Regions from separate parts of the Bacillus sp. LR_5 genome, predicted to be linked through region 2. Evidence: riboswitches for the same ligand, from Rfam matches in the RefSeq annotation. Region 2 holds a riboswitch; each other region holds the start of a gene.
The links. A riboswitch is a leader RNA that binds a small molecule or an ion and turns the genes downstream of it on or off. The one in region 2 is predicted to bind S-adenosylmethionine.

Region 1 (7,841 bases), on a different contig from region 2:
CAAATGAAAAATAGTTAAAAAGGAAGCCTGTGACATATCAGGCTTCCTTTTTTTACTTATTATGAAACTGTTTTGCGTTTAATCCTACTCTTTTTAACATTTCCGTGCACATCTCTACCTCTTCTTCGCTTAATACGCTGATCATTTCATCAATTTCAGCAGCGTGATCAGGAAAAATATCATTCAAAAGACCGATGCCTTTTTCAGTAATTTGTGCAAATGTCACACGTCTGTCTGTAGGAGACGCTTTCCGAATGAGGAGTTCTTTTTGTTCCAGCTTATCTACAACGTATGTGATGCTCCCGCTAGCCAAGAGAATTTTATCTCCTATCTGCTGCAGCGGCTGATCGCCTTTATGGTACAACAGCTCTAGCACAGCAAATTCAGTCGGGTTTAGTCCATGCTTATGAATATGCTTATTCATATGATCGTTAATGGACCGATACGCGCGCGACAGCACGATAAATAACTTCAGTGATTTTTCTGTCATGTCTCAATCATCCTTTTAGAAACCGTTACAGAGAAACATTAATAAACAAAGACCGAAATGTCAATAAAAATCTTTCCAATATTTCTCTTCTTTTTTATATTATAAGCTGCTCAACATCTTTTTCTAATTTTTTTGGTTATTTTTTCTTATTAAAGAAGAAGAAACAATGATATAATACCTCTAATCAGGTGTATGTTGGAGCGATGCAAATTGAAAATACTAAAAGGCGCCTGCGGGAGAGTCAAACTTTATATTATACTGGTCGTGATTCCGGCAATCGTCATCAGCTTTTTCGTATATGAAAAAGAAAAAGATACTATAGCTGCAGAACATAAGCAAGAAGCGAGTGTAATGCTGAACCTTCACCGCAACAAAATCAATTATTTAATCGGAGAAACAGAGGCGAGAATGACTTCCTTGTCCATCGCAATCGACAGACCGGTTGATATAAAGAAAATGCAGTCGATTTTGGAAAAAACCTTTGATTCAGAGCCGAGATTTTCCGGTCTCTATTTTCTAAATGCCAAAGGAGACGTCACCGCAAGCACAACAGAGTTAAAAATGAAAGTAAACCTGGCCGACAGATCTTTTTTTACAAAAGCGAAGGAAACAAAAAAGACAGTCATTTCAGATAGTTATTCGAGCAGAATTACAGGCCAGCCGATTTTTACAATTTGTGTCCCTGTTTTGGACTCAAAACGAAATGTGACAAATTATCTTGTCGCAGCTATTCAAATTGATTATCTGAAAAATCTCATTAACTTACTTAGCCCTGATGTTTATATTGAAGTTGTGAATCAAGACGGAAAAATAATTTTTACGAGCGGACAGGCCTCACATGCAATAGATCAGAAACCTGTCAGCGGATATCTGGATGATATCAGCTGGAATATGAAAGTATATCCGAACCCGGTTACAATAGAAGAACTGACGAAAAGCCTTGTGCTTCCGCTTTCATGTAGTATTGTTCTGCTGAATATCCTTTTTATTCTCGTGCTGTATTATTTGCTGAAGCGGCAGACACAGCTGGAGCGCTCAGAAAATGAGGCGCAAAAATTAGAGCTGATCGGAACGCTTGCTGCCAGCACAGCCCATGAAATCCGTAACCCGCTCACCGGCATAAGCGGCTTTATTCAGCTGTTGCAAAAGAAATATAAAGGTGAAGAAGATCAGCTTTACTTCTCCATTATCGAACAAGAGATAAAGCGCATTAATCAAATTGTGAGTGAGTTTCTCGTTCTCGGCAAGCCGACAGCTGAAAAATGGGAGCTGAACTCGCTCCAGGATATTATCGGTGAAATTATGCCGATCATCTATTCTGAGGGCAACCTATACAATGTTGAAGTCGAATTACAGTATTTAACTGAGCAGCCTTTGCTCGTAAAATGCACCAAAGATCATATTAAACAAGTGATTTTAAATGTAGCAAAAAATGGCCTCGAGTCAATGCCTGAAGGAGGCAAACTGACGATCTCAGTGGGAGCTTTGGATAAAAAGGCCATTATCAAAGTTGTGGATAACGGTGAAGGGATTTCTCAGGAAATGCTGGATCATATCTTCCTTCCCTTTGTTACTTCTAAAGAAAAAGGAACCGGTCTCGGCCTTGTCGTATGTAAACGGATCGTTCTGATGTACGGTGGCTCTATTCATATCGAAAGTGAAGTGCGAAGAGGCACAGAGGTGACGATCACCCTCCCCGTATCCGCTTCATAGCCCCCCTGACCGTGTCAGGAGGGTTTTTTATCTTCGTGACCGTGGATTGCCAGTCGACTTGCTTGCTGTTCTGCCAGAAAAGAGTATTTTGATGAAGCGAAACAGCAATTTCAGAAGCAAAAAAAACATAAAGAATACTAAAAAACCCTTTAACCCTTCCGTGGCATCTAAAAACTCCATGTTCCCTCTCCCCGTCACTTTTTGCTGAATTTCAATCGCAAATACGATAACAATGATCACTGTAACGGTATAGATAAAGGACAAGGCTGTCATGCTCCATTTAGAAAGCCATGAAAACACAGCGTGAGTGACGCCGAAAAAGATTATGCCAAAAATGCCGATCACCCAAAAATGCATTTCTTTGTCTGTTAAATGAATGCCAAACATTCCGCATAATGAGATAAAAGCGTCATGAAATTGATTGACCATTTCAGTAATGAGAATCGCCAGTTCTTTCATCAGTTCCCTCTTTCATATGAATTTTTCCAGAAAAAAAGAGCGCTTCTGAAAAGCTCTCTCTTTATATATGCATTTGACAGCGCCGCTATTTATTTGCATCATATGCTGGCATAACATCTCTGCGGGGCCACAAGCCTAATTTCTTTACAAGGCCTTGAATCCCTTGAGAATGTTCGTTTTCTTGCATGAGCTGGTGATATTCATTTATTAAACAATCCAGCTCCTGACTGTGTCTGATCGTGTCATGCCCTGTAAATCCCTGCTTTCTAGCGGCATCTATCATTAACTTTCTTTTTTCATCAATAGACACCAACAATCTTTCTTGTTCAGAAGAACCGCCCATTCACTTCACCCCTCGCCGCTAAGAAATAGGAAACAAGTTTGATTGGGTTATTGTGCATTATTACAGATTATACTTTATTTGTAAACATATTTTCATTAAATAAGTTAATTTTTCGGGTATAATAGATATATTGATAGGATTAGAAGAATAATACCCAGGTGAAGAATATCTTAAACACGCCGCCAGGCAGGAGGTATGCCCAATGAAGAAAAAGAAAGCAATTATGCTCGGAGCGGCAGGCGGAAAAGCAATTTTGAAGAGGAAAAACCGAAAAAAATGTATTCAGCACATCACTACTTTTTTTCAGATGCTTCGCGATTGGCGAAATGGCGACTACCCTCGTTCACAGGTTAAAACACTTTTGCTGTTAACTGCCGCAATCCTGTATATCGTCATGCCGCTCGATATCATTCCAGACGTAATCCTCGGTCTTGGGTTCATTGACGATGCAGCTGTTTTAGGTTTGATTTGGACACTGATTAAAAAAGAACTGTCACAGTATGAAAAGTGGCGTTTGCAATAAATATAAAAAGCCCCGTTCGATGAACGGGGCTATCTCATGCTTATTGATTCACGCTGTCTTTTTCATAAATAGGAACCCAGCCTTCAGTTGTGACAAAAATTCTCACCGCGACAACTTTGCGGTCCTCCTGAAGCGTGAAGTAATGGCGGATATTCTCAGGCACGGAGATTAAATCTCCAGGGTTTAAACGGACATCAAAAAACGTTCCGTCCTTGCCTTGAATGACAAAAATACCGTGTCCGCTTACAATAAAACGAACCTCATCGTCTGTATGGTGATGCTCTCTTTTAAAGTTTTCAAGCAGTTCATCAAGTTTCGGATTGCTGTCTGACAATGAAATAACATCCTGTGCTTTATAGCCGCGGCGGGTTGAGATATCTTTAATTTCAGTTTCGAAGGTATCAAGAATTTGCTGTTTTTCTTCTTCTGTCAGATCATATTTCTCTGAGAGATGTTCCGGAAGTTTCGTGATATCCCATTGCTCATAAATAACCTCTTGACTGTCCAGAAATCTTGCCACTTCCTCTTGATTTTCAATCGTTGTATTTGCCTCATCATGAATTCGAATTGTAGCCATTTCAATTCCTCCTTTTATTTAACCAGCTGATGCTGGAGTGTTTTCAATTTCAAATGGTAGCTAAACAAAAATTCATACGCTTCAAGCACTCTTTTTGCCTCAAATGCTGTTCTCCCCCAAGCCGTAATACCATGATTTCGGATCAGAACAGCTCCTGAATCTTCTGAAATCTCTTCCGCAAACAGTGCCGCAAGCGTCGGGATATGTGCCGGATTTTCTATAATCGGAACGGTCACTTCTGCGTTCTCTTCCCACAAGCCGAGTGCTTTTATAATTTCCTGCCCTTTGAATGTGATTTTCTTTTGGTCTCCGTATAACTCTGAAATCACATTATTGTTTACCGTATGGACATGCAGGCAGCATCCGGCATTGGTTTTATTGTACAAATGTGTATGCAAAAGCGTTTCTGCTGACGGTTTCAGAGAATGCCCGCTTTCAGCAGGCTCTCCGTTTTGATCAACCAGCAGAAAATCTTCAACCGTCTCTTTGCGTTTATCTTTTCCGCTTGCAGTGACGAGAAATGTTAAAGGATCATCTGTAACCTTAATTGACAGATTGCCGCTAGTCGCCGGAAACCAATCTCTCTCTGCCAATTCCCGTTTTACTTCAGCGAGCTCTCGCCAGCGTTCTTGTTTTGCAGCCATTCCTGTACCTCCTTTACATTCTCAATTTCCTTTCTTATCTCATAAAAATCTTGATACGGAAGATGATTGAGGTTTTGCTCCCGGCATTCGTTTAATAAATAATCCCTTGCAAAGCATAGGTCAGACAGCTTTGCTGCCTCCACATCTGTAACCGAATCACCGATCATGATGATATATTGGTTCGGTTCAGAAAGTTCATGGATGACCGACGGCTTACAGCACCCGCATTGATTGCTGCATGTGCCCTTGCAGGAATGAGGCCAGTCAATATGGATATAGTCATTGTCAAATGAAGCATGGTTGCAATAAATGCGGTCTTTCTCCACAATGCCTTCAAGCAAAGGATATACAAAAAAGTCCATTCCACCGCTTATGACATAAAACGGAATCTCGTGCTCATTGATAAATGCTACAAATTCCCGAAAGCCTTCCCTGATTATTGCATCTTCCAATACAAAACTTGTAATCTCTTCTTTTAAACGGCTGGGCAGAAGGCCGAACATCCGCCCGACACCTTCCTTGATCGACAGCGTTTTGGAAAGTACGCCGTCTTTTAATGCCACCCACTCTGGGGGAGCAAATGTTTTCATGATATTTATAATGTTGTCGTTCATCGTGATTGTTCCGTCAAAATCACAAATAATAAAAGGTTTTCGAGTCGTCATACGGCTTCAACCTTTCCCCATTTATCTAGCGCAAGCTTAAGATCCTTGCATTGTTCGGCTTTTTCATCAATCGGCTGGGCCTCTAGGACCGCATCAATAATGGCTCTGAACGCTCGCCCCCCGCCTTGGGCACCGTTCGGATGTCCATGTACGCCTCCTCCGGCGTTAATAATGTGGTCTATGCCGAAATCACGCATTAATAGCGGAACCATGCCGGGATGAATGCCTGCTGACGGAACAGCAAATGTTTGGTTAAAAGCATCCTCTCTCACACATTCTTCATGAATCGCCAGTGCATCTGCTCTTGGAAGCGCAACCGAACCATATGGAGACGGAAAGAGGCTGAAGTCAGCACCGCAATATCGGTTTAATTTTCCGAGTAAAAGAGCGTGAGAAAAACCGTAAAACGGAGAAGACGTAAACGCTCCGCTGACTGCTGGATGCGCCATAATCGGAACTGGGATTTCAGGATCTTCTGCAAGGCCTTGCATAACGTCCAAGCCGTAAGCAAAGACATTAAACAAAAGCGCATCCGCTCCCAGCTCGGCGGCGCGTCTCGCTTTGTCTTTCAGATCAGCCGTACGTCCAGTCAAATTCACCGCATACAGCGTTTTATGTCCGGTTTGCTCATACGTTTCTTTCAATATTTGCTTTCCTTCTGCAATTCTTGTTTCAAAAGGCGCTAGACCTGTCTCAAAGAAAATTTCATCGTCTTTAATCAAGTCAACTCCGCCAAGCGCCTGCTGCCGGAGCTGTTCTTTAATATCACTCAGGTCCCTTCCGATTACGCCTTTAAATATGCTCATTAACAGCGGTCTCTCAAACTCTCCCAGCAGCTTCCGGATGCCGTATACGCCAAACTTCGGTCCCGGCAGTGCACGCTTAAATGCTTCAGAGAAGTGAAGATCGATTAATTTGATTTTTCCGTCCAGCGACAGCTTGCCAAACACTGTTGTCAGCAAAGCCGGAATATCCTGAGAGAAATTGATTTCAGGATAGGCAATTGTGATGACCGCTTGTTTTTCTGATGCAGGAGTTCCCTCTCTCTCCTCAACTTTTATCACACGCCCCTTGTGCTTTTGCATTTGCTCCTGTTTTACAAGGGGCAGATCAGTCCAGGAGCCTACTGTCAATCCTGTTGCGATTTGTTCTGCTTTCTTCTCTGTATCGGCTCCCGGTTCGGTCAGGAGATATGTCGCTAATAACTCACTCATGCCAGAGCTCCTTTCATTTTCATCCATATCAAAAAACCTCTTCAAACTGCAATCGCGTCTAAAGAGGTTTCGTTTCTCGTCCGAATCTTATCTCTCAGCCGCTAGCTGCAAGAATTAGCACCGTGCTTTATAAGTCGGTTGCCGGGCTTCATCGGGCTCGTCCCTCTGCCTGCTCTTGATAAGAAAATATAGATTTTATAAATTATTTTGAATTATCCCATCGTTATAAGGTCTTGTCAATGCTTTTTTGGGTAAACAGGTTCAGTTTGCCAATTCGATAAGCGGCTTCCTTAAGTCTTTCTTCACTTGTTAAAAGTCCGACTCTGACGTAGCCCTCGCCATATTCACCGAAGCCGTTTCCAGCCGCAACTGCCACATTCGCTTTTTCCAGCAAAAGATCTGAGAACTGCTCTGAAGTATAGCCTTCAGGCACAGGCAGCCATGCAAAAAAAGAACCTGCGGGAGCTGTTACATCCCAGCCGATTTCCCGGCATGCCGTGATCCAAGCGTTTCTCCTGCTCTCATACCTGGCATTTTGCTCTGCCACACACGTCTGATCGGCTAACAGTGCCTCTGCTGCAGCCTCCTGAGTCGCTCTGAAAAGACTGACAAACATATGGTCTTGATAAAGATTGATCGCTTCAATGACCGAAGCGTTTCCGACGGCAAAGCCAACCCGCCATCCTGCCATATTATACGTTTTTGACAGCGTGTAAATTTCAATTCCGATATCCTTCGCACCTTCAGTCTGCAAAAAGCTTAAAGGCTTGCAGCCGTCAAATCCTACAGCGCCGTAAGCAAAATCGTGAACGACGCAGATTCCGTTTTCAGTCGCAAAACGCACGGTATCTTCAAAGAACTCGGAAGTAGCAACAGCTCCGGTAGGATTATTCGGATAATTCAAATACATCAATTTCGCCTGTTCCCTTACTTCAGCGGTTATGCTGCTGTAATCAGGGAGAAACGCCCTGTCCTTTACGAGCGGCATCATTTCCATCTTTGCTTTTGCAAGTGTGACACCCGACCAGTAATCAGGATAACCCGGATCGGGAACTAAAATCGTATCACCGGGATTCAACAAGCATTGCGGGAGCTCGACTAGACCGGCTTTTCCGCCGAATAATACAGCGACTTCGGTTTCCGGATCCAGATCAATGCCGTATTCTCTTTTGTAAAATGCAGCAGCCGCTGACTTCAGACGGTATGAGCCGCG
Region 2 (7,841 bases):
AAGAAACAGATCACATCAGCATGAATCAGGACCACCTGCTTTACGATGCAAAACAGCTGGCCGCATCTTTATACGATACCGGCTGGCGGCCGCCTGTAAAAGAAAAGGTTAAGGTGGCGGGAGAAACCGGTTATGCGGCACTCTTGCTTGGCGCTGAGCAAATGAAGCTGTCCGGCTATATATCAGAGCATGATTTCAAGATCGCGAAAAAACTCGCTTATGTCATTGCCGGCGGAAAAGTGCCGTTCGGTACAGAGGTTGATGAAGAGTATTTATTGGAGATCGAGAGAGAAGCGTTTTTGAGTTTGGCAGGAGAGGCGAAATCTCAAGCGAGAATGCAGCATATGCTTGTGAAAGGTAAACCTTTACGGAATTAGGAGGGAGCTTATGAAAGAGGCAGTCATAGTGTCAGGTGCAAGAACACCGGTTGGGAAAGCAAAAAAAGGATCGTTGGCCACCGTTCGTCCGGATGATTTGGGAGCGATTTGCGTAAAAGAAACACTGAAACGGGCAGGCGGCTACGAAGGCAATATTGACGATTTGATTATCGGCTGTGCAACACCTGAAGCGGAACAGGGGCTAAATATGGCGAGAAATATTGGCGCGCTTGCGGGACTGCCGTACACGGTCCCGGCAATTACAGTCAATCGCTACTGCTCTTCAGGTCTTCAGTCCATCGCATATGCGGCAGAAAAAATTATGCTCGGCGCCTATGATACAGCGATCGCCGGCGGAGCAGAATCCATGTCTCAGGTTCCGATGATGGGGCATGTGACCCGTCCGAACCTCGCATTGGCAGAAAAGGCGCCGGAATATTACATGAGCATGGGCCACACAGCCGAGCAGGTCGCGAAAAAATACGGCGTCTCCCGCGAGGACCAGGATGCGTTTGCCGTTCGCAGCCACCAGAACGCGGCCAAAGCTCTTGCAGAGGGGAAATTTAAAGATGAGATTGTTCCCGTCGAAGTGACGGTGACAGAAATCGGAGAAAACCATAAGCCTCAGGAAAAACAGTTTGTGTTTTCTCAGGATGAAGGCGTTCGCCCGCAAACGACGACAGACATCTTAGCGACATTGCGACCCGCTTTTTCCGTTGACGGAACGGTTACTGCGGGCAATTCCTCGCAGACGAGTGACGGAGCGGCGGCAGTTATGCTGATGGACCGAGAAAAAGCTGATGCACTGGGCTTAGCGCCGCTTGTGAAATTCCGCTCCTTTGCAGTAGGCGGTGTGCCGCCGGAAGTGATGGGCATCGGACCGGTGGAAGCCATTCCGCGTGCCTTGAAGCTTGCCGGGCTTCAACTGCAGGACATCGGCTTGTTTGAACTGAACGAAGCTTTTGCATCACAGGCCATTCAAGTGATAAGGGAACTGGGAATTGATGAAGAAAAAGTGAATGTCAACGGGGGCGCAATCGCGCTTGGACATCCGCTTGGTTGTACGGGTACAAAGCTTACACTCTCACTGATTCATGAAATGAAACGGAGAAACGAGCAATTTGGAGTCGTTACAATGTGTATCGGCGGCGGGATGGGAGCGGCCGGTGTATTTGAATTATGCTAAAGGGGGAAAAACAAATGGCAAAAAAAGCGGCTGAAGTACAAAAAGGCGGCGGTTTCTTAATCGAGGATGTTCCATACGATCAAATGTATACACCGGAAGATTTCACTGACGAGCATAAAATGATTGCGAAAACAACTGAGGACTACATTGAGCAGGATGTTCTCCCTCATATAGATGACATCGAAAACCATCAATTCGAGCATTCCGTCAGGCTGTTGAAGAAAGCGGGCGAACTTGGGCTGCTTGGCGCTGATGTGCCTGAGGAATACGGAGGGCTCGGTCTTGATAAAATCAGCTCGGCACTCATCACTGAAAAATTTTCGCGTGCGGGAAGCTTTTCTCTTTCTTATGGGGCGCATGTCGGCATCGGGTCCTTGCCGATCGTCTTTTTCGGATCAGAAGAGCAAAAGAAAACATATTTGCCAGGACTCGCTTCAGGCGAAAAGATCGCTGCTTATGCACTGACTGAGCCGGGCTCTGGGTCTGATGCGCTTGGAGCAAAAACAACAGCCGTGCTAAATGAAGCAGGAACGCATTACGTGTTAACCGGGGAAAAACAGTGGATTACCAACTCTGCCTTTGCTGATGTATTTGTCGTTTACGCTAAAGTGGATGGCGAAAAGTTCTCGGCCTTTATTGTGGAAAAAGATTTCCCGGGTGTATCCACGGGTCCGGAAGAAAAGAAAATGGGAATCAAAGGATCATCGACAAGAACGCTTATTTTAGATCAGGCTGAAGTGCCAAAAGAAAACCTGCTTGGAGAAATCGGCAAAGGGCATGTCATCGCCTTTAATATTTTAAACATCGGCCGCTACAAGCTGGCGGTTGGCACAATCGGTGCATCTAAGCGGGTAATCGAGCTGTCTGCGGCATACGCAAATCAGCGGCGCCAATTTAAAACGCCGATTGCTAGCTTTTCGCTGACCCAGGAAAAAATTGCGACAATGGCATCAAGGCTGTACGCGATGGAAAGCTCTGTGTACAGAACGGTTGGGCTGTTTGAAGACAATATGAGCCAGTTTACAGCCGAAGATCTCAAGGACGGCCGGCAAATTGCCAAGTCAATTGCCGAATATGCCATCGAATGCTCTCTGAATAAGGTATTTGGCTCTGAAACGCTTGATTATATCGTAGATGAAGGCGTGCAGATTCATGGAGGCTACGGTTTTATGCAGGAGTACGAAGTAGAAAGAGCCTACAGGGATTCAAGGATCAATCGGATTTTTGAAGGCACAAACGAAATCAACCGGTTAATCGTGCCAAGCACCTTCCTGAAAAAAGCGCTCAAAGGCGAACTGCCTCTATTTGAAAAAGCGCAGTCGCTGCAGGAAGAACTCATGATGCTTATGCCTGAAGAGCCTGGCAGCGGCGTGTTAGAGCAGGAGAAATATATCGTTAAGCAAGCCAAAAAAATCGCGCTGTTCGCTGCCGGTCTCGCCGCGCAAAAATACGGAAAAGCCATCGATCGCGAACAAGAAATTCTCGTCAACGTCGCGGATATCGTCAGCAATGTGTACGCAATGGAATCAGCCGTGCTCAGAACGGAAAAGGCCATTGCCGCGCAAGGCGAAGAAAAAGCGGCGCAAAAGGTGCTGTATACAGAAATTTTCGTTCAAGAAGCCTTTAATGAAATTGAAGCGCACGCGAAGGAATCCCTCATCGCAATGGAAGAAGGAGATTCACTCCGCATGATGCTTTCCGCTCTGCGCAAGCTCACGCGCGTAACACCTAAAAACGTTATTCAGAAAAAACGCGAAGCGGCAGCGGGCGTTTTTGAGGCTGAAAAATATATTGTCTGATTGGCCAAGAGCTCCGCATGCGCGGAGCTTTTTTAAGAAGCACTGTTTTAGGTTTTTAAAACAAACTGTGTTAAAATAACCTCGATTATTTTATTGAGGGGGAAGAAGATGTCGTTAACTTTTTACTGGTACCCTAAATGCGGAACATGCCGCAAAGCAAAGAAATGGCTTGAAGAGCATGGGAAAGAAATAAACGAAATACATATTGCAGAGCAGCCTCCAAGCAAAGAAGAACTAAAAGCGCTTTATGAAAAAAGCGGGCTGGATCTCAAGAAATTTTTCAACACGAGCGGCATGAAATACCGCGAGCTGAATCTCAAGGAAAAGCTGTATCACATGTCGGAGGACGAGCAGCTTGAACTGCTGGCTTCAGACGGAATGCTGATCAAACGCCCGCTTACAACAGACGGCGAAAAAGTGACAGTCGGATTTAAAGAAGACCAATTTGAAGAAAACTGGGCTTAATGTAAATTTTTTTTGAAAAGTATGTTATCTTCTTATTGTAGTGCTGTAAAAAATGGAGGGATTCAATTGAGCATACCTAAAGATTTGCGTTACTCAGGAGAACACGAGTGGGTAAAAGTTGAAGGAGAAAAAGCCAGAATTGGAATTACGCATTTTGCCCAGTCTGAGCTAGGCGACATCGTGTTTGTCGAACTTCCTGAAGTCGGCGCTGAAATCAAAGCGGACGAGCCATTTGGCAGTGTTGAATCCGTTAAAACGGTATCTGAGCTTTATGCACCGATTAACGGAACTGTTGTGGAAGTAAACGAAGATCTTGATGACAGTCCGGAATTCGTCAACGAATCTCCGTACGAAAAAGCATGGATGATCGTCGTTGAGCCGTCTGACGCTTCTGAAATTGAAAAACTGATGACAGCAGAGCAATACGAAGAGATGACACAAGAAGACTAAAACAGGATAGCTGTAAAGGCAATTGGACACGCTAACGTTATGGGAGGTGTCCAATATGGCTTTCAGCAAACAAAAGCTCGATGTCACCAATGATGTGACAGGCCGCTTTCAAAATGGCCGGCTCTCGTTATATCATGAAAATGAGATGATCGGCCAAATGACAAGCATGAATGAATATGAGCTTAAGTCCGGTTATTCCTTTGAAAATGAGAAATTTTATAAGACAGCTGATGTGGTCTCAGGAAACGACGAAAAATACGTGGATTGTGACTACGAAAACGGCTGGTGTTAATGTTGGCGGTGAATTTCACTGCCTTCTTTTACAATCTGAACGTTTCAAATATGACGCGGCAGGTGAAGAAGATGAAGATGGATGAGCTGGAAAAGGTTATGATTGTCGAAGGGAAAACAGATAAAGAGAAAATCGAAAGCGTCCTGAATGAACCAGTGCGCATTATCTGCACAAACGGAACAATCAGCCAGCTGAAGCTTGAGGAATTGGCTGACGAGCTTTACGATAAAGACGTCTATATATTAGTTGATGCTGATGAATCAGGCGAGAAATTAAGAAAACAGCTGAAAAGAGAATTTAACGAAGCCTGCCATCTCCATATCGACAGAGCCTATAAGGAAGTAGCGGCTGCACCCAGGCACCATGTCGCCTCTGTATTGCTGCGCGCGAATTTGAATGTCCATACTATTTTTCTTGAAAGAAAATCCCGAGGTGTATAGCATGAAAGAACTCCAAGAATATGAGCTTGAGCACATTGAAGATGATGTGTATCTCCTTTATTTATATACTCCGTTTTGCGGCACCTGCCAGCTTGCAAGCAAAATGCTGACAGTGGTGAAAGAAATGCTGCCTGATGTCGCCTTCTATAAAAACAATGTCAATTACTCTCCGACATTCGCAAAAGCATATCAAATTGAAAGCGTCCCTTGTTTTCTGCTGTTTAAAGGCGGAAAAGTGGTCGAAAGAGGATATGCGTTTCACTCTGTTTCTTATTTATATGAGCTGATCAAACAAAAATCATCTTCCGCATCCCATTTATGACATATTTCTCTGCACAATCCAATGAAATTGTCGTTCGTTTTATAAAGGGGTTCTTGCGCCAGAAAGAGAAATGTGTATGTATGACCAACAAATAGGAGGTTGTACATATGGAGAAAGCGGAAGTTTTAGAAGATGAGTATCAGCATCTGTTTTTAAAACCCCTTTTGAACGCTTCGACATTGCTCATTACCTTCCAAGGAGAAACAGAAGCCTTAACCGTCTCAATAAACGAACAGGGAGAAATGAAAAAAATTTCTTCGCCCCAAACGTCCAACCTGACCTTTTACGGAAACCAAACAGAAATTATTGACTTATTGCACGGAGACATTTCCCTTCAGCACCTTATTCAGAGCGGAAGCCTCAAAGTAAAGGGGTCATTCAGGGCCCTGTTAAAACTAGAAGCCATACTCTGGCTGACGAACGGATTTTTTCAGAGGATTTTAAAGAATTAAAAAATAGGAAATTATTATAATAGTAAAAGTTGACATCATTTATTTTATTGACATTTAATCATTCGCCATGCTATTCTACATTAAGAATTTCCGGACGAAAAAGACTATATATTTCTCTTATCAAGAGAGGTGGAGGGAAGTGCCCTATGAAGCCCGGCAACCATCAACGCTGTTGAAATGGTGCCAATTCACACGAAGCGTTCAGCTTTGAAAGATGAGAGAAAGGCATTTTATATAAGCCTTTCTGCTCAAGTGTGCAGAAAGGCTTTTCTTTTGCAGAAAAACCCGGAAGATTTCTTAGAATAGTGTTAAGGCAGGTGATTGCTTTGATCAATCTTCAAGATGTTTCAAAAGTTTATAAGTCGAAACACGGAGATGTCAATGCTGTCCAAAATGTCTCGCTTTCCATTAAAAAAGGTGAGATTTTTGGAATTATAGGATATAGCGGAGCTGGTAAAAGTTCCTTAATCCGTCTGCTGAACGGCCTTGAGAAACCAACCTCAGGAACCGTGGAAGTGGCGGGAACCAAGATTAATGAAGTGAACGGACGCGCTTTAAGAAATGCACGCCATGAAATCAGCATGATTTTCCAGCATTTCAATTTGCTTTGGTCGCGGACCGTTAGAGACAATATCATGTTTCCTTTAGAAATTGCCGGGGTGAAAAAGAGCGAACGGATCAAGCGCGCCGATGAACTGATTAAACTGGTAGGTTTAGAAGGAAAAGAAAAATCTTATCCGTCTCAGCTGAGCGGCGGGCAAAAGCAGCGTGTCGGAATCGCCAGAGCGCTTGCAAACAATCCGAAGGTTCTCCTTTGCGATGAAGCGACATCAGCATTAGATCCGCAAACGACAGATTCAATTTTGGATCTATTGTCCGATATTAATGAAAGACTCGGTTTGACGATTGTGCTGATCACACACGAAATGCATGTCATCCGCAAAATCTGCAACAGAGTCGCTGTCATGGAAAACGGAAAGGTTGTGGAAGAAGGCGAAGTTCTTGATGTCTTCAAAAATCCGAAGGAAGACATGACAAAACGATTTGTTCAGCAGGTGACAGAGCCGGAAGAAACGAAAGAAACGCTACAGCACCTTCTTGATGAAACAGCATCAGGAAAAATGGTTCAGCTCACATTTGTCGGTGATTCTGCTGAACAGCCTCTGATTACAGAGATGATCAGAAACTTCAATGTCAGCGTCAATATTCTGCAAGGGAAAATCTCGCAGACGAAGGATGGAGCTTACGGTTCACTGTTCATCCATATTGATGGAGACGAGGAAGAAGTGCAAAACGTGATCCGGTTCATTAATGACAAACAGGTGAAAGCAGAGGTGATCACGAATGTTTGAAAAATACTTCCCGAACGTTGATTTAACTGAGTTGTGGAACGCGACATATGAAACACTTTATATGACGCTGATCTCTTTATTGTTTGCTTTTGTCATCGGAGTGATCCTCGGCTTGCTGCTTTTCCTGACAAGCAAAGGGAGCCTTTGGCAAAATAAAGCGGTCAACTCTGTGATTGCGGCCATTGTCAACATATTCAGATCGATTCCATTCCTTATTTTAATTATTTTACTGTTAGGGTTTACGAAGTTCTTAGTCGGCACGATCTTAGGGCCTAACGCCGCATTGCCGGCGCTGGTGATCGGTTCGGCACCGTTTTACGCGCGCCTTGCTGAAATCGCATTGCGCGAGGTTGATAAAGGTGTGATTGAAGCCGCTAAATCAATGGGCGCTAAAACGTCTACGATTATTTTCAAAGTGCTGCTTCCGGAGTCTATGCCGGCTCTTATTTCTGGGATCACGGTTACGGCCATCGCTTTGATTGGCTCAACGGCAATTGCCGGAGCCATCGGTTCAGGCGGCCTTGGAAACCTTGCGTACGTAGAAGGATATCAGTCTAATAATGCTGATGTTACCTTCGTTGCTACTGTGTTTATTTTAATCATCGTCTTTATTATTCAAATCATCGGTGATGTAATAACAAATATTATAGACAAACGATAAGGGAGGATTTACATTGAAAAAGCTATTTTTGGGTGCATTACTGCT
Region 3 (7,841 bases), on a different contig from region 2:
TGAGGATATGGAAGCGGGCGCGGAAAAAGTGATTACAGAAGCCAGAGAAAGCGGAACGGGAGGGATCTGTTCCAGCAGCGGCGATGTCAGGTTTCAAATTGTTGACGACATCATTTCCTCGGATATTGATATCAACAGGCTGATTTTTGAAGCGCCTAACAAAACGCTTCAGCAAGGGTTTATTCAAAAAATCGGGCCGAATGTGAATCTGGCCAATATTCCATTTCATGATGCCATCGCGTTGGAGACGCTGCGTTTAGGGCTAAGATCCGATACCTTTTTTCTGTAAAACAGCGGCTGCGGGGCTCTCGTCGTGAAGAGAGCCTCTGCCTATTATTTTTTATGGCGGTACATAGGCGTGAGATAGGGAAGAGAGGTCAGGCGGATGTTGTAGATGAAGTCGATGACTCTTGTCGATATCACCTGGCATATGAGGGCTTGAATGACGATGCCCCAGTCAATAATAGACGCGGTGACCATAAAAATGATGCAATTCATGATGAGCAGGATCGTTCCAGGATTCCCGCCGCGGTAGATAGAAATCATCAGAGCAAGGGCTCCGAATCCTCCGTTCGAAATTTTATATTTGTATAAAAGTCCGATGCCGAGTCCCAATAACACTGCGCCGCTTGCCAGATCAAGCCACAGATTAGATGTGATATCCGGAAAAACTGCATCAAAGATCAATACCGAGACAGAGGTGACGGTGATAGAAGCGAGGGTGCCGGTGAATGTTCTCATCTCCAGCCATTTTAAAGCGGTAAAAAGCATTGATACATTCACAGCCCACACTGAAAAGCCGTGGGGGATTTGAAACAGATAATGCAATAGCACCGCAATACCTGCTGCACCGCCTGTCGGAATATCATGCGGAAATAAAAACAAGGACATGCCGAGTCCCTGTAGTACGCCGCCTACGACAATCATAAACGTAAGTTTTGCTTTCATCAGCAGTTCAGCCATTAAGTCATTTGCTCCTTTATGAAAAGACTTGTCCGCTGTTTTCATTTTATGAGGCTGTCCATTATTTATGTCTCAAAATAAAGAAATGGTCCAGCTTAATAGGCTGAGCCATCCCACTTGTAGCGATTGACGATCTCCATATTGATCTCTGTTCCAATGCCTTTTCCTTTCGGGATGTGGACCATTCCTTTTGAAGGCTGCAGGCTGACGAGATCTGTAAAAGGATTCTCCATGACGTCCCACTCGATCGGTTCAATGTGATCTTTCTTCATTTTAGACCATGGGGGCAGACAGGCTTGTGCAAATAAAGCATAGAGCCGTGAAAGCGATCCGTCATATGCATGGGCGGATGCTCTGACGCCGAAATAACGCGCGAGCTGGAGGCAGTCCCGAAACTCATCAATTCCGTTGACATGCATGACATCGGGCTGAATGATATCCAAACAGCGCTGTGAAAGGAGAGGCACATATTGCGCCGGGCCTTTCATGTTTTCTCCGCCGGCAACAGGAACAGACAAACGGCTTCGAAGCATAGCGTAATCCTGCGGCTGATCAAAGGGCAAAGGCTCCTCAAGCCAGCCAATGTTCGTCCATTCGGAGAAATAGCGCTCCCATTTAAAAGCCGCAGCGGTATCGTAGCTTTGGTTTGCGTCCAGTATCATCGTAATGGAGCTGCCTGCTGTATGCTGCAGCGCATTGATGTGCCGGACATCCTCTTTGAATGAAGTCCCGCCAATTTTGACTTTGATTTGCTCAAAACCATTTTTCAACTGGGCTTCAACATTGGAGACTGAGCGGCTGATCCATTGCGGGGAGTCTGAGTACGATTGAAAAGACGCGTACACAGGAATCTCCTCTCTGTATCGCCCGCCCCATAATTCGCAAACCGAACAATCCGCAGCTTTGGCTGCAATCTCTGTCAGCGCCATGCTTACAGCGGAGGCCGCCCGCTGGTGCCATTTTTGAATCGTGCGCACTAATGACAGGCGGCTGCCAGCCTGTTTTCCTAATAGAAACGGGATGATCCGCTTCGTAAAACCGACATGGAGAGCAGGGAGCCAATCAACGCATTCTCCCCAGCCGTCTATCCCGCTTTCGGTGATAATCCTGATGAGATAACAAGTCCGATATCGTTTAAACCCATTGGCATCTCCGTATGGCTTTTCTAATCGGTGAAATAGCGGAAAGGTTTCAATCCGTACAATTTTCACACTGGGTGCTACCTTTCCTCAGCGGGCTGTAGCCGATTTCCAGCCATTTTAGTGTCTTCTTTTTCTTTTGTTTCTTCATTGTTTTGCTTCACATGGATGAGCATCATCACAAGAATCCCGACAACGAGAGTCAATCCCGCGATGCTTAAAAACATGCCGGGTCTGGACCATTGCATCAGGCGGCCGAAAATCGGAGGACCGATCGCTACTCCTAAGAAACGTACAGAGCCGTACAGCGAGGTGACAAATCCCCGTCTTTCCTTGCCGACAGCCCCGGTAATAAAACTGTTCACACAAGGAAGGACAAGACCTGAGCCTATGCTGCTCAGTACAAGAACACTGATAAAAAGGACAAGATTTTCAATGAATGACAGTGCCGCGTAGGATACGGTCATGAACGCCAATCCAAGTACGATCAGCTTTTTCATTAACGATTGCTTTTGCCCGATTTTGCTTCCTGTTGTATAGGACGTCACACACATAACCAAAAGCGGGATCGCTAAAATCAAGCCTTTTTTCACGCCGTCGGTGTCGTATGTTTTTTCAAGAACATCTGAGAGATAAAACAGGATGCCGAATAAAGTAAACAAACAGGTCGCACCGGCTAAATAAGCGGTAAACAGCCATCTGCCTTCATGTTTAAAGACACTTAACAGCCCTTTTGCATATTTTCCGATTGGTGGCGGTTCTTTTTCCTTTTTCTTTTCTTTAATAAAAATCCAAGTCAGTACGATCGAAATGATACAAAACACAGGAAAGGCAAAAAACGCGCCATACCAGACAAGCAGGGCGATCAGCGAGCCAATGATCGGCGATAGCACTTTCCCCATGCCGTTTGAAGCTTCAACAAGGCCGAGCACCTTGCTCTCCTGGGCGCCTTTAAACAGATCTCCCGTCAGTGCCATGGCAATTGGGCCGGTTCCGGCTGCCCCGATTCCCTGTAACGCTCGTCCTGCCATGACCCAAGGGTAGGCATTGTCAAAAAAACCTGCCGCAAACCCGGCTAACAAACCGCCGGCACCATACAAAATTAAGCAGGGAATAATGATGACTTTCCTTGAGAATCGGTCTGCGAGATAACCGACAATCGGAATCGCAAATGCTGCAATTAAGGAAAATACTGTGATCACGAGACTGACTTGAAATTGTGATAAATGAAGTTCAGATTTCATTTTTGGCAAAATCGGAATAAGCATCGAGTTTCCTAGGGTTAATATTAAAGGGATTGAACCGATTGCTACAATCGTCATTCCGTTATTTTGTTTTGATGATTCCATCTCAGAGCACACTCCTTTTCTTCTGCTTAGAATGTCCCTGTTGGCTTCGTTTATTCAGCGATCAGACAGCAAAAAACCGAACAGAAGATACCTGTTCGGGAAAAAAGAGGGTTAACCGAGAGCCTGTGAAATCAAAGCATATAAGTGTCCATTTTGAATAGGCGCTTTTTTCTGATAGAACAAAAGCGGAGGTTCATCATCTTTAAGAAATCCCATTTCTATCAGGCTGTCATGCAGAGACGTGTGTTCACTCGGTATATCGATTCGCATCGGCCCTTGTTTGCCGGCCGCCAGCCTGTTAATTATCTGTGCTGCAACATCTGATGATGGAGCGATGATGGGGCCGAATTTCAAATTGGCCGGTGTCTGTACAGAAAGTCCGTAGCCAATGAGCTGTCCGTCCTGATTTCTGGCGATGATACATTCGCATGAAGCAGAAATAAGCTGCTGCAAAAGGTTTGATCGATCTCCGCCAAAGGCAGCCAGATCCGCCGTGGTTAAGTCGTGAAAGTCTTGTTCTCTAAAGGATGTCAGTTCAGCGTCAAGCTTTTTTGTATAAGGTTGAAAACTATGACAGCTGTACTTTCGCACTGAACCTGCTGTATGAAAACCTGCTTTTTCATAAAGCGGCAAACCTTCTTTTGTGGCGCAAAGCCTGATGGCTGTGTTTTCATCCGTTTGGGTGATACAGGCGTTTACCATACGCCGGCCGAGACCGAGCCGTTGATATTCTTTGTCCACGATCACGAGGCCGATAGAAGCAAGACGGCCAAACAAAAACAAGCCGATGCAGGAAATAATATCACCGCTGACATTTTGATAGCCGAAAAAGCGTCCTTGCTGGACAAGCAGTGCCAGCTCTTGTTCGCCGTAATCCGGCCACCCGGCTTGCCTGCAAAGCCGCAATAGACTAGGGGTATGTTCTTCATGAAGCTTAATCAGCTTATCGATTACCCTCATACAGATCACCTGCTTGTTTCGAGTTTTTTATACATGATGATATGTGTGCCTATGCCGGGAATCTCAAACGGTTCGCCGAGTTCTTCCCAGCCAAGTTTTGAATAGTAGCCTTTCACATGGCTTCTGGCATTGCACCAGACTGCCTGAACGCCGTTCTCCGCCAGTTTCTCTTCCGCGTGTTTGATCAGCGTGCTCCCGCCTTTTTGATCGCGATATCCTTCAAGCGTTGCCATGCCTCTCAGCCGATATGCTGGGGATTCTGTTATTAATGGCTGATTTTGCGGGGAAAAAGAAGCGATGCTGATCAGCTTCCCTTCAAAAAACGCGCCGAGATGAAAGGAGCCTTTTGCATGATCCTCTTCATATTTGCATTGTTCAATGGATTGATGGGGGCGCAGAATGCGGTGCCGGATTTCATATGTATCTTCCGCGGAAATGGTTTTGACTTCGAGCATAATGTTCCTCCTCATGACTGTTTTTCTATATCGTAACACGAATCCCGTTGAAAAAGACCGCCCGATTGGATCAGACAGTCTTTAAAGGGATTAATGCAAAAAGATATTTTGGCGCTGCTCATCTTTTTGCTGAATATATGAAGTGAGCTCAGCGGTTAAGTCAGATCTGAGGAAAGGCGTTATCAAGTAGATGCCGTTAAACAGCTCGCATGCCGTATCCAGCAGGGAGCGGGCAATTGCAAGGCCTTCCGCCTTTTGCTTTTCTTTATCTTCACCGGCATGGGCCATTTTTTCGCGAATCGTATCAGACAGCTTAATGCCGGGAATTTCATTATGGATGAATTCGGCATTCCGGCTGCTTGTCAGCGGCATGATGCCGATATAGATCGGCGTCTTCAGATGTTTTGTTTCGTTATGGATATCGACAAGCTGCTGCTCGGAATAGACAGGCTGAGAAACAAAATAATCTGCGCCGCAATCTATTTTTTTCTCAAGCCGTTTTACCGCTTTATCCAGATGGCGGACGTTAGGATTAAATGCGGCGGCAACTGAGAAATTCGTTTTCTTGCCGAGCGGTTTTCCAGACAGAGACAGACCTTCATTGAATTGTTTGATCAGCCTGATTAAATCAAAAGATGTTAAATCATATACAGACGTCGCACCAGGAAAATCCCCGATTTTAGAAGGGTCACCTGTAATAGCAAGCACGTCATTCAGCCCTAACGTATCAAGGCCCATTAAATGTGACTGTAAGCCGATAATGTTACGGTCACGGCACGTAATATGGACAAGGGAACGCATATCGAGCTGCTGCTTGACAAGGGCGCCGCAGGCAACATTGCTGATCCGCGGGGTCGCCAGAGAATTGTCGGCGAGTGTCAGGGCATCGATTCCCGCTTCTTTTAATTCAGCAGCCGCCGATAGAAATTTGTCAAAGCTTAGTTTTTTCGGCGGGTCCAGCTCTACGATAATAGAGCGTTTTTTCGCCGCGATCTCATCCAGGCCGGGCTCGGTTCGCTCGTGATGAACAGAAATGAATTCTTTCGCCCGGGTTTTGACTTCTTTTTCCGTAATCGGAGCCAGTCCGCCAACCGCTTCCGCCATCGCCCTGATGTGATTCGGTGTTGTGCCGCAGCAGCCGCCGATAATCCGCGCGCCTTGCTTACGGAATTCTAACGCGCTGTTTTGAAAATACGTGTCGTCTGTTTCATAGACGAGCCGTCCCTCTTCAAGCGAAGGAAGACTGCTGTTCGGATAAACCGATAAGAATACGTCATCAAAAATTGGCACTTCGCTGAGCGCTTCAATCATGTGATAAGGGCCGAGGCGGCAGTTAATGCCGACAATATCAGCTCCGAGATCCGCAATCGAGCGCAATGCGTCAGAAAGCGGCGTTCCGTCCTGCAATACGCCTTGCTCGTGCATGGAGACATTGAGCATAATCGGAAGATCAGTCTCTTTGCGCGCGATTTTCAGCACTTCACGGGCTTCTTCCAAATCATAATATGTTTCTAACAGTAAGCCATCCGGCTCTTCATGCAGCAGCAGATACAACTGCTCGCGGAAGCTGCGCTTAATTTCGTCAAGACTGTACGCATTTTTATTAAATGTCCGTATGCCGCCCATCGTTCCAAGCACGTATGCATCGCCTGCTGAAGCCCGCGCGATCTTTACGGCCTCCTGATTCATTTTTTTGATGTCATCCTCAAGACCGTGTCTGGATAATTTAATATAGTTGGCCCCGTACGTATTCGTTTGAATAATGTTGGCTCCCGCTTCAACGTACGCTTTATGTATGCGCTGAATTTCCTCCGGCTTTGAAATATTGAGCTCCTCAAAACACCTGTCAATGCCATAGGAGTAGAGGAGCGTCCCCATGGCGCCGTCACCGATTAACACCTGTCTTTGCAAATCTTCTAAAAGTCCCATTGTCTGCCTCCTTTATTCACATCAGCAAGGAAAAAAGAGAAATAAAAAAAGTCCTCTTAAGAAGAAGACTTTGTCAGTGATTTTGTCTCTTCTTATCTTCCAAGCTGTTCGAGCTTGCTGGATTTAGCACCTTGGTCATGGCTGATCGCCATTACACCGGTTGCTGAAGCTTCGTCGGGCCAGTCCCTCTGCTTCTCTTGATAAGAACGGATATGAAATTTTCGTGTCAGGAAGTGCCAAAAGATACCTGGCGTTTTTCCCTTTCTCCAAATTTACCGAAAATAAAGACAATAATCAATAGGAATCAGAAAATTTATCTGAAATTTATAAATTGAACGTCAATTGGCAGGTCTGCTCCCCGCACAGCTGAGATAATCTGCTGCAGGTCATCTTTGTTTTTTCCGGTGACACGCACTTGATCATCCTGCACCTGAGACTTTACTTTCAGTCCGGAGTTTTTGATGATCGTATTGATTTTTTTTGCGTTGTCCTTGTCAATGCCTTGAACAAGCTTTGCACGCTGGCGTACCGTTCCGCCTGACGCGTTTTCAACCTTGCCGTACTCAATGTTTTTTGTCGGTACGTTTCGTTTAATCAATTTGCTGACCAGCACATCTTTCAGCTGGCTTAATTTGAATTCGTCATCGGAAACGAGGACGAGCTCCTCTTTATCTAAAGAAATGTCGCTTTTGCTGCCTTTAAAGTCATATCGGGTACTGATTTCCTTCAGTGCAATTTGGATTGCGTTTTGCACTTCAGGCAATTCCACCTTGGATACAATATCAAATGAACTTTCTTTTGCCATATGAAAACCTCCATAACATTTAACTTATGTGTTGATTATAGTAGAATAAAGAGAAACTTCCAACAGAACAAAGAATCAATTTGTGATGATTGGAAAAAATGTTAACAAAATCCGCAGAGAATAAGCGGAACAGGAAGGACGATAGCATGAGACCAGGGCAGCAATTAACCTTGAGTATAGATCACCAAACCGACTTCGGTTATTTTTTAACCGATGGGGAAGATACGATTCTCTTACATAA
Region 4 (6,563 bases), on a different contig from region 2:
TGGAAGGGCTTGACGGCGTGGAACCGTTCATCCCGGCTGAAGGGATTCAGTTCCATCATGCGAAAACAAAAGCACGCAGCATCAAAGTGACGGGAAAACTCGATTTTACGAGCCACCCCGCGCTTGCCGATTATCAATTTTTACATGAGACTGCCGGTGACGCGACACCAAAGCTGACGATTCCGAGCCCGAATATGCTGTTTTTCGGTGAAAAAGCCGATAAAGGGATTTATGACGACCAAGAGGAATACTTTCATGATCTGGCCCAAGCGTACAAAAAAGCAATCAAAGCCTTCTATGACGCTGGATGCCGCTATCTTCAGCTTGATGATACGTCATGGTCTCTCTTCTTTGAGGAAAAAGGCAGAGAGGTCGTCCGAGCGCTTGGGGGCGATCCAGAAACATTGCCTGCCTTATTCGCCAAAACGATTAACGATGCAGTGGCAGACCGGCCTGATGATTTAGCAATCACGATGCACATTTGCCGCGGCAACTTCCGTTCAACTTGGGCGGCATCAGGAGGCTATGACGCTGTAGCGGAAACGATTTTGGATGGCTTACATTTGGACGGCCTGTTCTTGGAATACGATGATGACCGCTCCGGTAACTTTGATCCGCTCCGTTTCGTGAAACGCAAGGATCTGCAAATTGTACTCGGTTTGATTACATCGAAATACGGCGAGCTTGAAAATCCTGAGGATGTGAAGCGCCGAATCAATGAAGCGGCGCGCTTTGTCAGCCTGGATCAGCTGTGCCTCAGCCCGCAGTGCGGTTTCGCCTCTACAGAAGAAGGCAATCTTTTGACAGAGGAGCAGCAATGGGCGAAGCTGCGCCATGTGATCGACATCGCCAACGATGTGTGGAGATAATCTATCATTGACAGAAACATAAAATGTGTGAATAATAGATACTATCAGAAAATTTCATAAAAAGGTTTTCCTTATCAAGAGAGGTGGAGGGACTGGCCCTGCGATACCCGGCAACCGCTGTTTAACAGAATGGTGCTAAATCCTTTAGAGCAATGATTGCTCTTGAAGATAAGGTTGAGATTGTCACACAAGCTCTTCCTTATCCAAAGGAAGAGCTTTTTTATATTCGAATGGAAAGAAGGAATGGACAACATGCCACAACAAACAACACCCGCAGAACAAAAATCACTTCAAAGAAAAAAACCGCCGTTTCGCGCGGATCAAGTCGGAAGCCTGCTGAGATCTGAGCCCGTTAAAAAAGCGCGGCTGCAAAAAGCGGCCGGCGAGATTACGGCTGAGCAGCTTCGCCAAATCGAAAACGATGAAATCACCCGCATTGTGGAAAAACAGAAGGAAACCGGCCTGAACGTCGTGACAGACGGTGAATTCCGCAGAGCGTGGTGGCACTTTGATTTCCTTGAAAACTTAGATGGCGTTGAGCCGTTTACTCCTGAGCAGGGCATTCAATTCCATAACGTACAGACAAAAGCACGCGGCATAAAAGTGACCGGTGATATCGACTTTTCAACTCACCCAATGCTTGAAGATTACTCCTTTCTCCATAGCATTGCCGGTGACGCGACGCCAAAGATGACAATCCCAAGCCCGAATATGCTGTTTTTCCGCGGAAAGCTGGAAAAGGATGCATACAAAAACGACTATCACCTTTTCCAGCACGATGTATCCAAAGCATATAAAAAAGCGATTCAAGCGTTTTATGACAGAGGCTGCCGCTACCTCCAGCTTGATGATACAGCATGGGCTGTTTTCTTATCTGAAAAAGGCTTAAAACAAATCGAAGCGTTCGGAACAACGCCTGACGAGCTTCGCCAGCTATTTGCGAAATCCATTAACGACGCGATTGCAGACCGTCCGGATGACTTGACCGTAACAATGCACATTTGCCGCGGCAACTTCCAGTCCACTTGGACAGCGGAAGGCGGCTATGACGCAGCAGCCGAAACCATTTTTGACGGCTTGAACCTGGACGGGCTTTTCCTAGAGTATGATGATTCACGCTCAGGCGGATTTGAACCACTCCGTTATGTGAAGCGCTCTGATCTTCAGCTTGTCCTTGGCTTAGTGACATCTAAATTCGGTGAGCTTGAACATCCAGACGATGTAAAACGCCGTATCGAAGAAGCGTCCCGCTATGTGAGCTTAGACCAGCTTTGCCTCAGCCCTCAATGCGGATTCGCTTCAACTGAGGAAGGCAACAAGCTGACTGAAGAACAGCAATGGGCGAAGCTGCGCCATGTGGTTGAGATCGCTAACGATGTTTGGAAATAAGCAAAGAAAAAACACACTTGATTCCCTGGCGGAGCAAGTGTGTTTTTTATGTCATTGAGCGGTATAGCCTCCATCAAGGACGACAGCCTGCCCGGTGACACCCTTCGCTTTCTCGCTTGCCAAAAACACCGCATAATCCGCGATTTCCTTGACGGAAAGCAATCGTTTTTGCGGCACAAGCGGAAAAATGACCTGTTCAAGCACGGAGTCGTAAGGGACATTTCTCGTTTTCGAAAGATCGCTCAGCTGATTGCGGACAAGCTGTGTATCGACATAACCCGGACAGAGCGCGTTGACTGTAATGCCGTGGGGCGCGCCTTCCAGCGCCCCGACCTTTGTCAGTCCAATGACGCCGTGCTTGGCGCTATTATAAGCGGATTTCCCCGCAAAGCCGACTAAACCATTAACAGATGCGATATTAATAATTCTGCCAAATCGCTGTTTTTTCATGATCGGAAAAACATGCTTCATCGCGATGAAGGGCGCCGTCAGCATAACCTTGATCAGCTGTTCAAAGGTTTCTGTCGGAAACTCTTCAATCGGGGCGACGTGCTGAATACCGGCATTGTTCACCAAAATATCCAAGCGGCCGTATCGTTTTTGGATGGCGTTTACCGTATCAGCGACTTGCGCTTCCTTTGTCACATCACACGGAATGGCTGCTGCGTCAAAACCTTCTTCTGCAAGCTTGGAAGCGGTCTTTTCGCATGCTTCCTGATGAAGGTCCGAAACGATGACGCTAGCGCCTTCACGGGCGAATTCCCTCGCGATTTCGAATCCGATTCCGCCGGCTGCCCCAGTCACCAAGGCGACTTGTTTTTTCATGTCAAACACCTTCCCATTAAGAATTTTGTTTGATCACAGACTGGCTTACAGCGAAAGCGGCTTCTGTTTTTTCATAAACCTCTTCAATTGTGACACCTTCCTGAAGCTCCGTCAGTGTCATGCGGCCGTTATCAAAATCAAAAACAGCCAAATCCGTAATCAGCCTGTGTACGACTTTCTGGCCTGTCAGCGGAAGCGAGCATGTTTTTTTCACCTTTGACTCGCCATGTTTATTGACATGTTCCATGATGACAACGATCCGTTTCGCCCCGTTGACGAGATCCATGGCGCCGCCCATCCCTTTTACCATTTTCCCTGGGATCATCCAATTGGCCAAATCGCCCTGCTCAGAAACTTCCATGCCGCCGAGGATAGCCAAATCGATATGCCCGCCTCTTATCATTGCGAATGACTCAGCGCTGTCAAAATAGGAAGCCCCCGTCACTTCAGTGATTGTTTCCTTTCCTGCATTGATCAAATCCGCATCTTCCGTTCCTTCCACAGGATACGGACCGATCCCGAGCAAGCCGTTTTCTGACTGAAGCATGACGTGAACGCCATCGGGTATCTCATTTGCGACAAGCGTTGGCATTCCAATCCCAAGATTGACGTTCATGCCATCCTTGATTTCTTGTACAGCCCGTTTGACCATTCGTTTTCTCGCTTCTTTCATTTCGCCTCACCCTTTCCCGCCGCTTGTCGGACTGTTCGCTTTTCAATCCGTTTTTCATGGCTCGCGCCAAGCACCACATGCTGTACGTAAATTCCCGGCGTATGGATATGATCTGGATCGAGCTCTCCCGCTTCCACGATTTCTTCTGCCTCGGCAATCGTAATCTTCCCTGCCATGGCGGCAACGGGATTGAAATTTCTCGCCGTTTTCCGAAAAACCAAATTCCCCATGGTGTCCGCTTTCCACGCTTTGACAATCGCCACGTCGCCGGTGATGCCTCGCTCCAGTACATATGTCCGGCCGCCGAACGTTTTATGTTCTTTTCCCTCTGCTATTGAAGTACCAACGCCTGTCGCCGTGTAAAATCCCGGTATGCCCGCGCCGCCTGCACGAATTCTCTCAGCGAGCGTTCCTTGGGGAACAAGTTCAACCTCAAGCTCTCCGCTTAAAAACTGCCGCTCAAAAATTTTATTTTCACCGACATAGGATGCGATCATTTTCTTGATTTGCCTGTTAGCCAAAAGCAAACCAAGCCCCCAGTCATCAACTCCGCAATTGTTGCTGACAACGGTTAAATCCTTTACCCCCTGATCTCTTATCGACAAAATGAGCTGTTCAGGAATGCCGCACAGCCCGAATCCTCCTGCGATCAGTGTATCTCCATCATGAATCAGTTCCGCAGCTTCCTTACTTGATGACAGTACTTTTCCCATATTGATGCCCCTTTCGTTTTCTCTTACACTAGACCGGTCAGGCTGTAAATCGCGATCACAGCAAATACGGCAGCCGTTTTAATGAGCGTGATTGCAAAAATATCCCGATACGATTGCCGGTGAGTCAGTCCTGTCACGGCCAGAAGCGTGATGACAGCGCCATTATGCGGCAGCGTATCCATGCCGCCTGATGCCATCGATATGACTCGATGCATCACTTCCGGCGGAATGTTGTAAGCCTGAATCGCCTGCAAGTATTGATCGGACATCGCGCTTAGTGCTATGCCCATACCACCTGAAGCCGACCCGGTGATCCCCGCCAGTGCAGTTGTCGTGACGGCCCCGTTCACAAGCGGATCGGTAAAGGTGTGCGAGATTCCGCTGCTCAGCTTGTGAAACCCCGGCAGCGCGGCGATAACGCCGCCGAAACCATACTCGGCACCCGTATTCATAGATGCCAGCAAGGCACCGCCGATCCCTTCATTCAGCCCTTCCTTCATTTGGGCAAACACCCTTCTCCAATCAAATAAAATCGTTGTAATGATGCCAATCACCAGAGCGAGCTCCACCGACCAAATAGCAGCCGCTGAAGAAATATCGAGCTTGCCGAACTCCTTTAATCCGATCGATGAAAAATCAAATCCATTCGGATACCACTTTGGAAGGTATATGGTGAAACATTTATTCACTGCACCTACGAGTATAAGCGGGACAAAGGCAAGCGCATGCTGCACCGGGCTTTTGTCCGGTTCGGCCGTGAACTCAGGCGATTCAAAAGCAGCAGTATTCTCCGAATCAAAACCGCCGTAGCCTTCGCCGGATGTCTGCGCTTTTTTTCGCCTCGATTCCAAATACATCATGCCCGCTGCCAGCACAATCACTGCGCCGAACAAGCCAAGCCAAGGAGCGGCATAAATGTCTGTTTTGAAAAACGTCGTCGGGATGACATTTTGAATTTGCGGCGTCCCCGGAAGTGCGTCCATTGTAAATGTAAAAGCCCCTAAAGCAATCGTTCCCGGGATGAGGCGTTTCGGTATGTTAGCTTCTCGGAACAGATTTTTCGCAAACGGATACACGGCAAACACGACAACAAATAGGCTGACGCCGCTGTACGTCAAGATAGCGCCCATCAGCACAATGGCAAGTATCGCTCTTTTTGCCCCGACAAGCCTGACAATCGTTTTCGCAATCGATGCCGCAAGCCCGGACATTTCAACGACTTTTCCAAAAATCGCACCGAGTAAAAATACCGGGAAATACAGCTTAATAAAACCCACCATCTTCTCCATAAAAATCGATGAGAAAAAAGGAAGCACATGGCTTGGATCTGTCAGCAGCACCGCAAATAACGCGCAAATCGGCGCAAATAAAATGACAGAAAATCCCCGATACGCCGTAAACATCAGCAAGCCTAACGCCAATAGAATGATGATCAGTTCCACACACATCCCCCATTTCCACGGATAGGAAAGCGTTTACAAAGACTCTCCGCATCGACCGTTCCCGTCCCCTTTCCATATGTACGGGAAGCGGGGGCCAACTATTCCGATTAAAAAAGGAAAGCTCCTTTTTTCGGAGCTTTCCTCTGCCATTCATTTCATTCCTATTAAGATATCAACATCAACCGTAATATCGGCTGATTTCATCTCTTTCAGCAGCCTGACTCTGTCTTCCGGCGCAGACCAAGCGAGCGGCGTCATCTGGAGCAGCCAATGTATCGCTTGGCGGTCAAGCGTTTTGACATAACGCAGCCTCACATGATGGCTGTGTTCAACATTCGCTGTAAAACGCTCAACAGCTGCCATATTGGAATACGTACGCCTTGGTGAATCAGTATATAAAAATTGCCTTAATTCTATTAAATAATCTTTTCGCGGCACTACTTTTATGAGCATGCCATCATCCTTCAGCAGCCTATGAAACTCTGCATAATTGGATGGTGAAAAAATCGACAAGACAACATCGAATTGGCGGTCATGAAAGGGAGCACGCGCCACATCGGCAACCGCCCACATCTGATCTTTGAATGTCCTAGAAGCTTTTACAATCCCATCCTTCGAAAGATCGATGCCGGCTCCCGTCGCTGTTCTCCCC

Region 1: it holds a riboswitch for S-adenosylmethionine, as region 2 does, so the genes downstream of both, mtnW (2,3-diketo-5-methylthiopentyl-1-phosphate enolase) here and metN (methionine ABC transporter ATP-binding protein MetN) in region 2, are expected to answer to the same signal.
Region 3: it holds a riboswitch for S-adenosylmethionine, as region 2 does, so the genes downstream of both, RAC86_RS03435 (bifunctional homocysteine S-methyltransferase/methylenetetrahydrofolate reductase) here and metN (methionine ABC transporter ATP-binding protein MetN) in region 2, are expected to answer to the same signal.
Region 4: it holds a riboswitch for S-adenosylmethionine, as region 2 does, so the genes downstream of both, RAC86_RS05980 (5-methyltetrahydropteroyltriglutamate--homocysteine S-methyltransferase) here and metN (methionine ABC transporter ATP-binding protein MetN) in region 2, are expected to answer to the same signal.

Annotation. Positions count from the first base shown of each region.
Region 1 is NZ_JAVAXX010000036.1:187-8,027, reverse strand. It holds gene motB (flagellar motor protein MotB) at 1-14, shown strand, start outside; gene mhqR (MarR family transcriptional regulator MhqR) at 53-490, opposite strand; gene RAC86_RS10520 (sporulation kinase KinD) at 683-2,203, shown strand; gene RAC86_RS10515 (hypothetical protein) at 2,231-2,662, opposite strand; gene spo0E (aspartyl-phosphate phosphatase Spo0E) at 2,748-3,005, opposite strand; gene RAC86_RS10505 (YkvA family protein) at 3,208-3,528, shown strand; gene mtnD (acireductone dioxygenase) at 3,569-4,105, opposite strand; gene RAC86_RS10495 (methylthioribulose 1-phosphate dehydratase) at 4,120-4,749, opposite strand; gene mtnX (2-hydroxy-3-keto-5-methylthiopentenyl-1-phosphate phosphatase) at 4,707-5,414, opposite strand; gene mtnW (2,3-diketo-5-methylthiopentyl-1-phosphate enolase) at 5,411-6,628, opposite strand; SAM riboswitch class I at 6,713-6,813, opposite strand; partial or broken gene mtnE (methionine-glutamine aminotransferase) at 6,852-7,841, opposite strand, start outside.
Region 2 is NZ_JAVAXX010000018.1:1,856-9,696, reverse strand. It holds gene RAC86_RS06295 (3-hydroxyacyl-CoA dehydrogenase/enoyl-CoA hydratase family protein) at 1-377, shown strand, start outside; gene RAC86_RS06290 (acetyl-CoA C-acetyltransferase) at 388-1,563, shown strand; gene fadE (acyl-CoA dehydrogenase FadE) at 1,578-3,362, shown strand; gene RAC86_RS06280 (arsenate reductase family protein) at 3,471-3,827, shown strand; gene gcvH (glycine cleavage system protein GcvH) at 3,894-4,277, shown strand; gene RAC86_RS06270 (YusG family protein) at 4,333-4,569, shown strand; gene RAC86_RS06265 (toprim domain-containing protein) at 4,647-5,009, shown strand; gene RAC86_RS06260 (thioredoxin family protein) at 5,011-5,331, shown strand; gene RAC86_RS06255 (SCP2 sterol-binding domain-containing protein) at 5,439-5,783, shown strand; SAM riboswitch class I at 5,898-6,004, shown strand; gene metN (methionine ABC transporter ATP-binding protein MetN) at 6,110-7,135, shown strand; gene metP (methionine ABC transporter permease MetP) at 7,128-7,796, shown strand; gene metQ (methionine ABC transporter substrate-binding lipoprotein MetQ) at 7,810-7,841, shown strand, end outside.
Region 3 is NZ_JAVAXX010000008.1:45,975-53,815, forward strand. It holds gene RAC86_RS03405 (phosphosulfolactate synthase) at 1-289, shown strand, start outside; gene RAC86_RS03410 (YitT family protein) at 334-963, opposite strand; gene RAC86_RS03415 (mandelate racemase/muconate lactonizing enzyme family protein) at 1,059-2,174, opposite strand; gene RAC86_RS03420 (MFS transporter) at 2,183-3,451, opposite strand; gene RAC86_RS03425 (GNAT family N-acetyltransferase) at 3,563-4,411, opposite strand; gene RAC86_RS03430 (GNAT family N-acetyltransferase) at 4,417-4,866, opposite strand; gene RAC86_RS03435 (bifunctional homocysteine S-methyltransferase/methylenetetrahydrofolate reductase) at 4,957-6,795, opposite strand; SAM riboswitch class I at 6,885-7,002, opposite strand; gene RAC86_RS03440 (YajQ family cyclic di-GMP-binding protein) at 7,109-7,600, opposite strand; gene RAC86_RS03445 (CvfB family protein) at 7,699-7,841, shown strand, end outside.
Region 4 is NZ_JAVAXX010000017.1:565-7,127, reverse strand. It holds gene RAC86_RS05985 (5-methyltetrahydropteroyltriglutamate--homocysteine S-methyltransferase) at 1-869, shown strand, start outside; SAM riboswitch class I at 938-1,044, shown strand; gene RAC86_RS05980 (5-methyltetrahydropteroyltriglutamate--homocysteine S-methyltransferase) at 1,122-2,258, shown strand; gene RAC86_RS05975 (3-hydroxybutyrate dehydrogenase) at 2,310-3,083, opposite strand; gene RAC86_RS05970 (CoA transferase subunit B) at 3,100-3,756, opposite strand; gene RAC86_RS05965 (CoA transferase subunit A) at 3,753-4,469, opposite strand; gene RAC86_RS05960 (GntP family permease) at 4,493-5,911, opposite strand; gene RAC86_RS05955 (methyltransferase domain-containing protein) at 6,062-6,563, opposite strand, start outside.